DNA from 2 places in the Pantoea sp. S18 genome. Region 1 is predicted to be linked to the other one. Evidence: predicted binding sites of a transcription regulator. Region 1 holds the regulator's gene; the other holds the start of a gene.
The links. Region 1 encodes LexA, which represses DNA repair genes until DNA is damaged. Its sites were predicted from a motif close to TNCTGTATGTACATACAGNA; they were not measured.
Positions count from the first base shown of each region.

Region 1 (6,812 bases):
TTGTGGCTCTCCGGCATGGCGATTCCACCGCTGCCGGTGCTGCTGGTGTTTGTGCTCGGCGTTATCGTGATGCGTGCTGCAGGCTGCGTCATCAATGACTACGCTGACCGCAAAATCGATGGTCACGTTAAGCGCACGGCGTCACGTCCGCTGGCCAGCGGCGCGGTATCTGAGAAAGAGGCCAAACTGCTGTTCGCCGGTCTCGGCTTGCTGGCGTTTATGCTGGTGCTGACCATGAACACCATGACCATTTTGCTATCATTTGGCGGCCTGGCGCTGGCGTGGGTTTATCCGTTTATGAAGCGCTACACGCATCTGCCGCAGGTGGTGCTCGGCGCGGCATTTGGCTGGGCGATTCCGATGGGATGGGCGGCAGTTAGTGAGTCCTTACCTTTGGTCTGCTGGTTGGTGTTCCTGGCGAATATCTGCTGGACGGTGGCCTACGACACGCAGTACGCGATGGTTGATCGTGATGACGATTTAAAGATTGGCGTGAAGTCGACAGCGATTCTGTTTGGTCGTTACGACAAACTGATTATCGGTTTACTGCAGCTGGCTACGCTTGGCCTGATGGCGTTGGTGGGCATGATGCTCAATCTGAATGGCGCATTTTACTGGTCGCTGCTGCTGGCTGCTGGTTTGTTTGTGCATCAGCAGAAGCTGATTGCCCAGCGCGAGCGCGATCCCTGCTTCCAGGCGTTTCTGAATAACAATTATGTGGGTATGGTGCTGTTTCTCGGCATTCTGCTCAGCACCGTGCCGTTCGCGGATTTGCTGTAAACATATTAGGCGCACCTAGGTGTTCAGTTAAGCGCAGAGCGACTTTCGTTCGCCTTGCGGTGAGGCAGTTGCAGCACCTCCGTGCGGCGACCGAGCAGAGAGCGCCTGGCCGCGCCCTCTGCACTCCCGGGCCTTGCGCCAGCCCAGCTCGCCGCTGCGCGGTGCCTTCACTCGTTCACGATTCCTGACGGACCGGTGGCGATTCGCTCCTGCTCAGCGCCACCTCTCGCCGCATCCATGCGGCTCGCCCTGGAATCCCTCACTCGTTCAGCGAGTTGGGATGTCGCCTCAACACCCGCGCTGCACCATCAAGTCATAATTTTGACTCGCCATCGCTACAAGTCTCGTAGGGTCGCCATTCATGGCGACCAGGTGCGCATAAATGCGCACCCTACGAAGATCCAAATCGGGTGTGTAATCATAGTGGGCGATGTCAGTAGCAGAATGATGACCAAGGTGAGTCATCAGGCAGGAGGGATCGTGGGAGAATAGCGAGGACTTAGCAGGGCGCACCGAAGTGCGCCTTTGTGTTTTCATGTCGCCTACTAATCGTGGGTGACCGCGCTCTCAATCGTCAGACGGACATCGCTGGTTACCAGCTCCGCCAGCATCTGCCACATCATATGGCTGCGTTCAGCATCGGCATCGCCTTTGTCACTGATATAACCTTCATCACGCAGCGTAAGTACCAGCGCAGTGAACACCGCTTTATCAAAGAACTCTGGCGCGTTGATGCCGTGCAGCACAGAAAGACGCTGAGCTAGCGTGCGGCTCTCTTTCTCCAGCGTGCCACGGTTGATGGCCGGTTTCGCGCTGAGGATGGCGAAGGTAATCGCGAAGCGCTGTAGCGTCTCACGAATACCCGCCGCCAACAGTTGCAGAGAACGATGACGTGCCGGTGTCATTTTCAGCTGACCATCCTGCAAGGTAATCAGCCCCTGACGTGCCATCTCTGAACAGAGTGCGTTGAGCAGCGCAGGTAATTCCGCGTTGTCCCAGCGCAGGAACAGTTCGCTCTTCAGCATCGGATAAACCAGGCTAACCTGACGCAGCAGCTCTGCTTCGCTGATTTCGCGGTGTTGCTGCACGATGGCGGCAATCAGGGATGGCATCACCAGCATGTGATGGATGTTGTTGCGATAGTAGGTCATCAGCACCGCCTGCTCGCGCGGCAAAATGATGATGTCGCCAATACTGTCTTGCTCGGTCTCGAACTTGTTCATGCCCATCGCGTGATCAAGCAGCGCTTCGGCGCTCATATCGGGCACCGTGGCTTCCGGCGAATACGGCACGTTGCGTAGGAGTTGCGTATAGCACTCTAACTGCTCAATCAGCTGTTCGCGGGTCAGTGAACGTTGACGTGACGCCAGCAGCGCAGTCACGCACAGGTTCATGGCGTTTGCTGCACCGGCTTCGTTAATGCGCACCATCAGCTTCGCCGCAATGTCATTCACGGCCGGCGTCATCCACGCAGGACGTTGCGGTTCGATAGGATCAATCGCATCGCGCCATTCCGGCACGTTTTTGTTCAGGTAGTTCATCAACGGCAGCGGTTCGCCGAAGTTAACGTAGCCCTGACCCAGATTGCGCAGCTTACGCAAGCCGCGCACCATCTGCAGGAAGCTCTCTTTCTCTTTGGCCGCGCCACGCAGCTCTTTGGCATACGTGCCCACTTCCATCACGTGCTCGTAACCGATGTAGATCGGCACGAAGGTGATAGGACGACTGCCGCCGCGCAGCATCGCTTGCAGCGTCATCGACAGGGTGCCGGTTTTCGGGTCCAGCAAACGGCCAGTACGCGAACGTCCGCCTTCCACAAAGTATTCAACGGAGTAACCACGGCTAAATAGCTCGCCGAGATATTCACGGAACACGGTGGAGTAGAGTTTGTTGCCCTTAAAGGTACGACGAATAAAGAACGCGCCCAGACGACGGAAAATCGGGCCGGCAGGCCAGAAGTTCAGGTTGATACCCGCAGCAATGTGCGGTGGCACCAGGCCTTGATGATAAAGCACGTAGGAGAGCAGCAGATAATCCATGTGGCTGCGGTGGCAGGGCACATAGACAATCTCATGACCATCCTGCGCCAGCTGACGCACGCGCTCACCGCCATGTACGTTGATGCCCTGATACAGGCGGCTCCACAGCCAGCCCATCACGCGGTCAGTGACCTTAATCGCTTCGTAAGAGAAGTTCGCCGCCACTTCCTCCATCATTTCGATGGCGTTCTGCTGGGCTTTCTCATGCGAAATCTTTTTGCTGCGTGCTTCATCTTCTACCGCTTTTTCAATCGCTTTGGACTGTAATAGCTTGTTGAAGAGATCCTGACGTGCAGGCAGACGCGGGCCGACCGCAGCCAGACGTTGGCGAGCAAAGTGAATACGCGCCACGCGAGCCAGCTTCTGTGCAATCGACTTATCGGTGCCGTGTTCGGTCGCCATCTGGCGTAGCGAAACGGTTTGCGAGAAGCGTACAAAGCTGTCGCGGCCGTGCCACAGAATAGCGAAGAACTTCTGCACGCCATTGAGCACGCGCAGATGCGGCGTGGATTCACCGGATGTTTCACGTCCCGGCGCACGACCAAACATCACCGCGACCGGCAGCATTTGCACGTCGAGTTGCGGGTTACTGCGGTGCAAATCCAGATAATCGTGGAACAGCTTTACCGATTCGGGATTGGCCACGAAATAGGGAATCACGCGTGGGCCATCGTGAATAAACACGTGGCGCGGCAGCAGGGTGCCATCGATCTCCAGCGGAGCCAGCGGATCGGGCAGATCATGTTTCAGGCATTGAGCACGCAGCGTGAGCAGGTCAGCCTTTGAATCATAAGGCAAAACATACATCACCGGACGAGTCGGATCGATCCCGTGTTCAGAGACGGGATCGGTCGGAATGACCTTACTTTTTACCAAAATAGAGAGTGGTAAATTCAATAATTTGTAATAGAGTTTACGCCAACCTGACATAGACAACTTTAAGCCTCTTGTTAGCAAAGCGCGGCAAGCATACCAGAAAGCGCAGCGAAGGTCTGTGGCTCTGCCGCCTCATACTGCCCACACATTGACGTCAAAATAGATCAAGGGTTCCATAGACATGGCAAATAACGTCACCGGTTTAGTAAGAATAGTGAAAGCAGCCGGTTATTCCTGGCAGGGCCTGCGTGCCGCATGGCAGCACGAAGCCGCATTTCGGCAGGAAGCTGTTGCCGCGCTGGTGGCCATTCTCGTGGCGTGCTGGCTGGATGTAGATACCATCTCCCGCATCTTGATGATTGGCTCGGTAGTGCTGGTTATCATCATTGAGATCCTTAATAGCGCTATCGAAGCGGTGGTTGACCGAATCGGGCAGGAGCAACATCCGCTCGCGGGCCGCGCCAAAGATATGGGATCGGCCGCCGTATTGCTGACTATCTTACTGGCTCTGTTCGTCTGGATCGCGCTGCTCTGGACGCATTTGAGATAGGGATTCCAGATTCATCAAACCGCTGATTTTTCCCTCTGTTACGGTTTTCATTTCGCGAATACCTGTATATACTCACAGCGACTGTATAAACAACCAGGGGGCGGGATGAAAGCGTTAACTGCACGGCAGCAACAGGTCTATGACCTGATTCGCGACCATATTAACCAGACGGGCATGCCGCCAACGCGTGCGGAAATTGCTGCGCAACTGGGTTTTCGCTCGCCCAATGCTGCTGAAGAGCATCTGAAAGCGCTGGCGCGTAAAGGCGTAATTGAAATTGTTTCCGGCGCATCGCGCGGGATTCGTTTGCTAATGGAAGAAGAACCGAGCGAAGGGCTGCCGCTGATTGGCCGCGTCGCTGCCGGTGAACCCTTGCTGGCGCAGGAACATATTGAAGCCCACTATCAGGTGGATGCGAATCTGTTCAAACCGAGCGCCGATTTCCTGCTGCGCGTGAGCGGCATGTCGATGAAAGATATCGGTATTATGGATGGCGATCTGTTAGCGGTGCATAAAACGCAGGAAGTGCGTAACGGCCAGGTTGTCGTGGCGCGCATTGATGATGAAGTCACCGTGAAACGCTGGAAAAAGCAGGGTGCAATTGTTCATCTGCTGCCGGAAAACACCGATTTCCAGCCGATTGTTGTTGATACCCGTGAGCAGTCACTAACTGTTGAAGGTTTAGCTGTCGGGATTGTACGCAACGGCGAGTGGCTCTGATCAGTTTCTGATCCTCCCCAACTGCGGCGGTGTGAATTTGCGCTGACCGCAGTCTGCTGTTTTACTTCTCTGTGACTCTTTCTGCGGCTCACGCTGGCGCCATTATGCTGATTACCGCACATAACGGAATGGGCTGATGCAGCTGTTTTCCTCTTCAGATAAAACACTCTGGCGGCTAGCGCTGCCGATGATCCTGTCAAATATCACCGTCCCGTTACTGGGCGTGGTGGATACTGCCGTTATTGGTCATCTCGATAGCCCTATTTATCTCGGCGGCGTCGCCGTGGGCACAACGGCAACCAGCTTCATCTTTATGCTTCTGCTATTCCTGCGCATGAGCACCACCGGATTGACCGCTCAGGCATTTGGCGCCAATGACAAAACCGCGCTGGCGCGCGCCTTAACGCAACCGCTGCTGATTGCGCTGGTTTTTGGCGTGCTATTTATGGTGCTACGAACGCCGGTGAGCAGCTTGGCGGCAGCCTTGATGGGCGGCAGCCCGGAAGTGCAGCAGCAGGCGCAAATCTTTATTGAGATTCGCTGGCTGAGTGCGCCCGCAACCTTAGCCAATTTGGTGATTCTGGGCTGGCTGCTGGGCGTTCAATATGCGCGGGCACCGATGGTGCTGCTGATCATCGGCAATCTGGTAAATATCCTGCTTGATCTGCTGTTCGTACTGAAACTGCATTGGGGTGTGGCTGGCGCGGCGGCGGCTACCGCGCTGGCAGAATATGTCACGCTGGGCGTGGGTTTGTGGATGGTAGCGCGCGTGCTGAAAATGCGCGGTATCCACTTTACTCTGCTTAAAACTAGCTGGCGCGGCGATGCGGCGCGGCTATTCCGCCTCAATCGCGACATTATGCTGCGCTCTTTAATGCTGCAAATTTGCTTCGCCTCACTCACCATCCTTGGTGCTCGAATTGGCCCGGATGTGGTGGCGGTCAATGCGGTACTGTTGATGTTCCTCACTTTTACCGCATACGCGCTGGATGGTTTTGCCTACGCGGTTGAAGCCTGTTCAGGTGAAGCTGTTGGGGCCAAAGATCGCAGTCGGCTGTTGCTGGTTTGGCATGCGGCTTGCCGCCAGGCTTGCTTCGTCGCAGCGATCTTTGCGCTGATTTATGCGTTAACCGGCCCGCAAATAGTGGCGATGTTGACGTCACTGGAAGCGCTTCGCGAGATGGCCGACAGATATCTGATTTGGCAGGTGATTCTGCCGCTGGTTGGCGTTTGGTGTTATCTGCTGGATGGCATGTTTATCGGTGCGACGCGCGGCCGTGAGATGCGTAACAGCATGGTGATGGCGGCAATCGGCTATGGTATATCGCTGCTTACGTTACCGTGGCTCGGCAATCACGGTTTATGGCTGGCAGTGACGGTGTTCCTGGCGCTACGCGGACTGACGCTGTGGCTGATCTGGCGAGGTCACTGGCAACGTGATAGCTGGTTCAACGCCTGAATAAGCGAAGCGTAACCTACAGATTAATCTGTAATTCTCTGCAAACTGCGAAACGGCTACTACAATTACCTTATACGGCGCACATGAGTAGCGCGTTGTGTGGGTATATCGCCAGATAGATAGGCGATGTATCTATCTCACTCAGGATGAAGTGGAGGATTATTATGAACAAAGACGAAGCGAGCGGAAACTGGAAGCAGTTTAAAGGGAAATTTAAAGAGAAGTGGGGCAAGCTTACGGATGACGACATGACGGTGATCGAAGGTAAACGCGATCAGTTGGTCGGTAAAATCCAGGAGCGCTACGGTTATGCGAAAGACCAGGCCGAGCAAGAAGTTAAGGACTGGGAAAGCACCAATAAAGATTACCGCTGGTAATCGCCCCTTAA
Region 1 covers NZ_CP142688.1:348,681-355,492, forward strand. The annotation lists gene ubiA (4-hydroxybenzoate octaprenyltransferase) at 1-780, shown strand, start outside; gene plsB (glycerol-3-phosphate 1-O-acyltransferase PlsB) at 1,326-3,749, opposite strand; gene VIJ98_RS01565 (diacylglycerol kinase) at 3,877-4,245, shown strand; gene lexA (transcriptional repressor LexA) at 4,351-4,965, shown strand; gene dinF (MATE family efflux transporter DinF) at 5,102-6,424, shown strand; gene VIJ98_RS01580 (CsbD family protein) at 6,589-6,801, shown strand.

Region 2 (6,812 bases), 1.1 Mb from region 1:
AATTCACCCTGACGAAATCGTGCCAGCTGTTCCGGAGCGAGGGCGATGAGTTTGCCAAAGGTGAACACGCGCAAATGTTGCAGCACGCGGAAAGTGGCATCGTGGCTCACCAGGCGCTCAAAATAACGCGCAGCCGTGCGCGTGATCGCCGCGCCACGTACGCCAGCTGCGGGCAACATATAGTTGAACGTGTAAAGTCCCGCTACGCCCGCCAGTGAAGAGGCGGCGAGGAACCAGCCGGATAACGTAAGCAGTCCAATACTGGCAAGCAAGGTGATGATGGCAAGAACAACGCCAAGTCCTAAACGCCATGGATGACGGCTAAACAGACGTAGGAAAGGCAATAAATCGTTCATTATGCGATCTCCTTTTGACGATGCTGCGCCATTTCGCGCAGTGGTCCATCTTGTTCAATCAGCTGCTGCCAGGGACCTTGTTGCACCAGTTGCCCCGCCTGCATCACCCACACTTCATCCCAACTCGCGAGCTCGCTAAGTTGGTGTGTGATCATCAACGTGGTTTGCTGAGTGGCTGCTTGTTGCAAGGCATTGATGACATGCTGCTCGCTCTGGCTATCTAGCCCGGAACCGGGCTCATCAAGCAGCAGCAATTGCGCTGGTTTAAGCAATGCACGCGCTACGGCAATACGCTGCGCCTGACCGACGGAAAGACCCACGCCGCCATCGCCTAAAACGGTATCTAATCCTTGTGGCAGACGATCTAAAAATTCATCAACACCCGCGCGCTGTAGAACCGACATGAGCGTAGCGTCATCAATGCGGCTATTAAGCAGCAGATTTTCGCGCAGCGTTTGCGCGGGTAAATGGGGATTTTGGCCTACCCAGGCGATATGTTTTTGCCAGCTATCGCGGCTGATATCGCGCAGCTCCTGTCCATTGATCTGCAGCGAACCTTGATAAGGCAGGAAACCCAGCAAGACGTTCATCAGCGCGGTTTTCCCTGCGCCGCTTTGTCCTACTAACGCCACGCGTTTACCGGCGTTGAGAGTAAAATTCAGCGATTGAGACAGCGCTTCACCGCTGGCTGTCATTACCACTAGGTCCTGCGCATGAAGGTGTAGCGGTGCCGTGAGGGAAAGCTCGCGGGAAGCGTGTTCTAAGGTTGGATCGGGACTTTCACGTAGAAACTGGTCCAGCGCATCAGCTCCGCCAATCGCTTGCGCTTTGGCGTGATAAAAAGTGCCTAAATCGCGTAACGGCTGAAAAAATTCAGGTGCCAGAATGAGTGCCAGAAAACCGGCAAACAGCGTTACGCCGGTGCTGTAATGACCAAAATTCAGTTCGCCAAGGTAAGAAAAACCGAAATAGACCGCGACGACAGCAATCGCCAGTGAGGCAAAAAACTCCAGCACGGCGGAAGAGAGAAACGCCAGGCGCAACACTTCCATGGTGCGCTGACGGAAATCGGTGGTGCTGGCGGCAATCGCTTCTTGCTCTGCCGCGCCGCGATAGAACAAGCGCAGCGTTTCACGTCCACGCAGACGATCGTAAAAATCACCGCTAAGACGGGCGAGAGCAACAAAGTTGCGGCGGTTGGCATCCGCCGCGCCCATACCAACCATCGCCATAAACAGGGGAATCAGTGGCGCGGTCACCAGCAGAATCAATCCTGCCGCCCAGTTAATCGGGAAAATAGCGATCAAAATAGCTAATGGAATAAAGACCGCCAGCGACATTTGTGGCAGATAGCGCGCGTAGTATTCCTGCATCTCTTCGATTTGCTCGAGCAGCAGCGTAGCCCAGCTGCCTGCGGGTTTGCCCTGAATCCAGGCGGGACCGAGCACATTGAGGCGATCCAGAACCTGCTGACGCAGCGCACGGCGAATGGCGACGCCAGCGCGATGTCCTGCCATTTCGCGGGCGTAATGCAATCCAGCACGTAAGACAAAGCACAGCAGCAACAACAGAAAATCGGTGAGCAGTGATGCACGAGGTTGTTGCGCGACCAGCAGATTTTGCAGCAGTGAAGCCATTAACCAGGCTTGGGCGATAATGACCAGTGCGCCAGCAAAACCCAACAGCGAAGCTACACGCAAGTTGCGCGCACCGTGATGACGTTGCTGACGGAGCCAGCGGAGAAGTTCTTGTTGCCGTGATTTGTTCATGCGATGCCGTTTGGTAACTCAAAAGAGATGTGAATCCCGGATGAAAACCCAGCAATGTCGGGCGCGTGAACTGTAGCACGCAGGTAACAAAAAAGGCGACCAAAACTGGCCGCCTTTAGGCGATTATGATCAGGTTATTAACAACTTACTTATCGTTTTTAACCAGTCCATCGAGGAAGCGTTCCGCATCCAACGCAGCCATACAGCCGGTACCGGCAGAGGTAATGGCCTGGCGATAAATATGATCCATCACATCGCCGGCAGCGAACACGCCTGGGATGCTGGTTTGAGTGGCGTTACCATGCAAACCAGACTGCACTTTGATGTAGCCATTTTCTAAATCCAGCTGACCGTCAAAGATTGCGGTATTTGGACTGTGGCCGATAGCGACAAACAGACCAGCGACATCGAGTGATTCCGCCGCTTCACCTTTGGTAGAAAGCAGTTTCAAGCCTGTCACGCCCATTTGATCGCCGACCACTTCGTCCAGCGTGCGGTCGGTGTGCAGCACGATGTTGCCATTGCGCACTTTTTCCATCAGGCGGTCGATGAGGATTTTCTCCGCGCGGAAGCTGTCGCGACGGTGAATCAGATGCACTTCAGCGGCAATGTTAGCCAAATAAAGTGCTTCCTCAACGGCAGTGTTGCCTCCACCAATCACGGCAACTTTCTGGTTACGGTAGAAGAAACCGTCACAGGTCGCGCAAGCAGATACGCCTTTGCCTTTAAACGCTTCTTCTGATGGCAGACCGAGATAACGCGCTGAGGCGCCAGTTGCGATGATCAAGGCATCAGCAGTGTATTCACCGCTGTCGCCGACCAGACGGAACGGACGGTTCTGCAAATCGACGGTATGAATGTGGTCAAAAATGATCTCGGTGTTGAATTTCTCAGCATGCTCTTGCATGCGTTCCATCAACGCTGGACCGGTCAGATCGTTTGCATCGCCTGGCCAGTTCTCCACTTCGGTGGTGGTGGTGAGCTGACCCCCTTTTTCCAGCCCGGTGATTAATACCGGATTCAGGTTAGCGCGCGCTGCATATACCGCAGCAGTGTAACCGGCAGGGCCGGAGCCCAGAATGAGCAGCTTACTGTGTTTGGCCGTACTCATGCGTTCCTCAATTTTTCTGACAACATAGTTTTTGATTGTAGGGAAATTAACGTCGCAAAAAAAGGCTTCAGCAATTTTGTTAACAATCACTGCGAGCGGCGTAGACGATGAGTGTAAATTTTGCACGCGCGTTGCGCCAAAAGGGGGCAATGCTCGGCAATTAGTGGTGCAGCAGCATAAAAATTCTCATTTAAAAACAGCAACCCAGAACTCTATCTGGCATCTTGTACTGAATTTGGATGTTTTACTTTGACAATCGCCTGCGCTTTTGCGAAAACATTGGGAGAAGCAGAGAATATTTAGCGATTCAAAACAGAATTTCATTTCTGTTTTGGCTTTTTTAGCCGAATAAACTCAGCCTGACATTGGTAGTGACGCATGATGTGGACAGACAACATGCGTCATACGGATGGACGCGTTACTGCACAGGCTTATGGTCTTCACTTCAGTAAGGCCCTGAACAATGAGCGTTTTCAGGGTGTGGCAGGTAAAGGGAAGGAATTAAGAGAGACAATAATAATGGTAGACAATAAGAAACGCCCCGGAAAAGATTTAGATCGTATCGACAGAAATATTCTGAATGAACTGCAGAAAGACGGTCGAATTTCCAATGTCGAGCTTTCCAAACGTGTTGGATTATCGCCAACTCCTTGTCTTGAGCGCGTACGTCGCCTCGAGCGTCAAGGCTTCATTCTGGGCTACACTGCGCAGCTCAATCCCCATTATCTGGATGCTTCACTGCTGGTTTTCGTTGAGATTACTCTGAATCGTGGTGCGCCAGATGTGTTTGAACAATTTAACGCCGCTGTGCAAAAACTTGAGGAAACTCAAGAGTGTCACCTCGTTTCCGGTGACTTTGACTACCTGCTGAAAACCCGCGTACCAGATATGTCCGCCTATCGTAAACTGCTGGGTGAAACCTTGCTGCGTCTGCCGGGCGTAAACGACACCCGTACTTACGTGGTGATGGAAGAGGTCAAACAGAGCAATCGTCTGGTGATCAAAACCCGGTAGTGCAGGGCAGGTGCAAAGCTTGCAGGATTTCGGTACACTCCTGTGAATTCATACAGGACCAGCGTCGGGCATGCCCGACGTTGTTGCCTTCTTAATTTACAGGCACCTGGAGAGTTCTCTTGAGCCAGGAATATACAGAAGATAAAGATGTTTCGTTACAACCGCTGAGCAGTGGACGTCGTCTGCTGGAGGCGTTGCTCATTCTTGTGGCCTTGTTCGCCATCTATTTGATGGTGTCGCTGGTTAGTTTTAACCCTTCAGATCCAAGCTGGTCACAAACCGCATGGCACGAACCTATCCATAATTTGGGTGGTAGCGTCGGCGCATGGCTGGCCGATACGCTATTGTTCATTTTTGGCGTGATGGCTTACGCCATTCCTCCCGTCATTATTGGTCTGTGCTGGATCACCTTCCGCCAACGCGATCGTCAGGATTACATCGACTACTTTGCCGTTGGTTTACGTCTGATTGGCGTGCTGGCCCTGGTGGTAACTACCTGTGGTCTTGCGGCGCTCAACGTTGATGACATCTGGTATTTTGCTTCCGGCGGCGTCATTGGCAGCCTGGTCAGCAATGCGATGGCACCGTGGTTCAGTTCGGCTGGCGGCACTTTAACGCTGCTGTGCGTCTGGGCTGCCGGGATCACCCTTTATACCGGTTGGTCATGGCTGACGATTGCCGAGAAGATCGGCGGCGTGGTAATGGGTGTTCTGACCTTTGCCAGCAACCGTTCACGGCATGACGAACCCTGGCAGGAAGAAGAATACGACGACGAAGAGCACGCTGATGAGGTGTCGCCTTCTATGCCTGCTTTACAGCCTGCAAATGAAGAAGACGATGTCTTGTTAGCCAAACCGCGCAAGATTAGCGAACCCGTTGTTGCAGAGTTGGGCGATGATCCGCTACTAGCTAAGGCCAGTGCGGCAACTGCCGCTGCGATTGCGGTTACCACGCAAGCCGCACAGCAAACCCCGGCAACCACGCAGCCTGCGGCAAGTGCGTCTGCAGAACCCGCCGCAATGCCGCGCGTTACTGAATCTGCTGCCCAGCCAACTTCGGTTCCACAGCCTGTCGCTGCGGCGCCTGAACCGATCGCGCAGCCTTCTACGCCGCTCTATCGTTTCGAGATGCCAAATGAACCGGCACCTTCACCGTTTTCGCCGGCTGATGACGATGAGGGCCCGAGAATGGGCAACTGGCAGGATGCCGCTCCATCTTCAGCGCCTTTAAATAGTGTCGCCGCTTCATCATTAGCTACGGGAGCAGTAAAAGCAGCATCTTCAACAGCTGCTTATTCGCCTGCTTTCGATATCGTGCCTGAGCGTGATTACAACCCGCAGGTCAAGCAGGGCATTGGTCCAGAATTGCCGCGTCCGAATAAGGTTAAGTTGCCAACACGACGCGAGTTAGCGTCGTACGGCATTAAGTTGCCTTCGCAGCGCATGGCGGAAGAGCAGGCTAAAGATGCTGAGCAGCAACAGCCGGAAGTCACCGCGTCTTACAGCGTTCCTTCACAGGAAGATGATGGTGAGCTGCAAGAGGCGCAGTTGCGTGAAGCCTTCGCATCACAGCAGCAGAATCGTTATGGCGAAAGCTGGCAGGATGCGTCTGAGCCTGAGGATGAAGATGCATTGCAGCAGGCTCAACTGGCACGTCAGTTCGCCGACCAGCAGCAGCAACGCTATAACGAACCTGAAGTGAAGGAAGCGCCGGTCTTTAATCTGGATACCTCGTCTGCGTTTGATTTTTCGCCAATGAAAGATCTGGTCGACGACAGCCCAAGCGAGCCGCTGTTTACGATCTCTGCAACGCCAGAGCCGGAAGAACCCGCGCAGTGGCAGCAACCCGTTGCGCCAGAGCCAGCGTCATTACCGTCGTTGAGTGCCGAATCAAGCCCGTGGTCGTCGCCGGAACAGGAAGCCTATTCTGCGCCGCCTGCGCCAGTGAAACCTGCAGCGCCAGCGCAGGATAGCTTGTTCCATCCGTTCCTGGTTCGCCATGAACAGCCGCTGGAAAAACCCTCTACGCCGCTGCCAACGCTGGATCTGCTCACGTCACCACCGGCTGAAGAAGAGCCGGTTGATATGTTTGCACTTGAGCAAACGGCGCGACTGGTTGAGGCTCGACTGGCGGATTATCGTGTGAAGGCGGAAGTAGTAGGTATTTCTCCTGGGCCAGTCATCACCCGTTTTGAGCTCGACTTAGCGCCAGGCGTTAAAGCTTCACGTATCTCTAACTTGTCGCGTGACCTGGCGCGTTCACTGTCAGCGGTTGCCGTGCGCGTGGTGGAAGTGATTCCAGGCAAGCCTTATGTTGGGCTTGAACTGCCAAATAAACATCGTCAAACCGTTTATCTGCGCGAAGTGCTGGATTGCCCTAAATTCCGTGAAAATCCGTCACCGCTTGCAGTGGTGTTGGGCAAGGACATTGCTGGCCAGCCGGTTGTGGCTGATTTAGCGAAAATGCCTCACTTGCTGGTTGCCGGTACCACTGGTTCCGGTAAATCGGTGGGCGTTAACACCATGATCATCAGCATGTTGTATAAAGCCACGCCTGAAGAAG
Region 2 covers NZ_CP142688.1:1,462,502-1,469,313, forward strand. The annotation lists gene cydC (heme ABC transporter ATP-binding protein/permease CydC) at 1-356, opposite strand, end outside; gene cydD (heme ABC transporter permease/ATP-binding protein CydD) at 356-2,125, opposite strand; gene trxB (thioredoxin-disulfide reductase) at 2,271-3,236, opposite strand; gene lrp (leucine-responsive transcriptional regulator Lrp) at 3,756-4,250, shown strand; gene VIJ98_RS06655 (DNA translocase FtsK 4TM domain-containing protein) at 4,370-6,812, shown strand, end outside.
Region 2: the regulator LexA is predicted to act here: its motif matches at 4,289-4,308, upstream of VIJ98_RS06655 (DNA translocase FtsK 4TM domain-containing protein).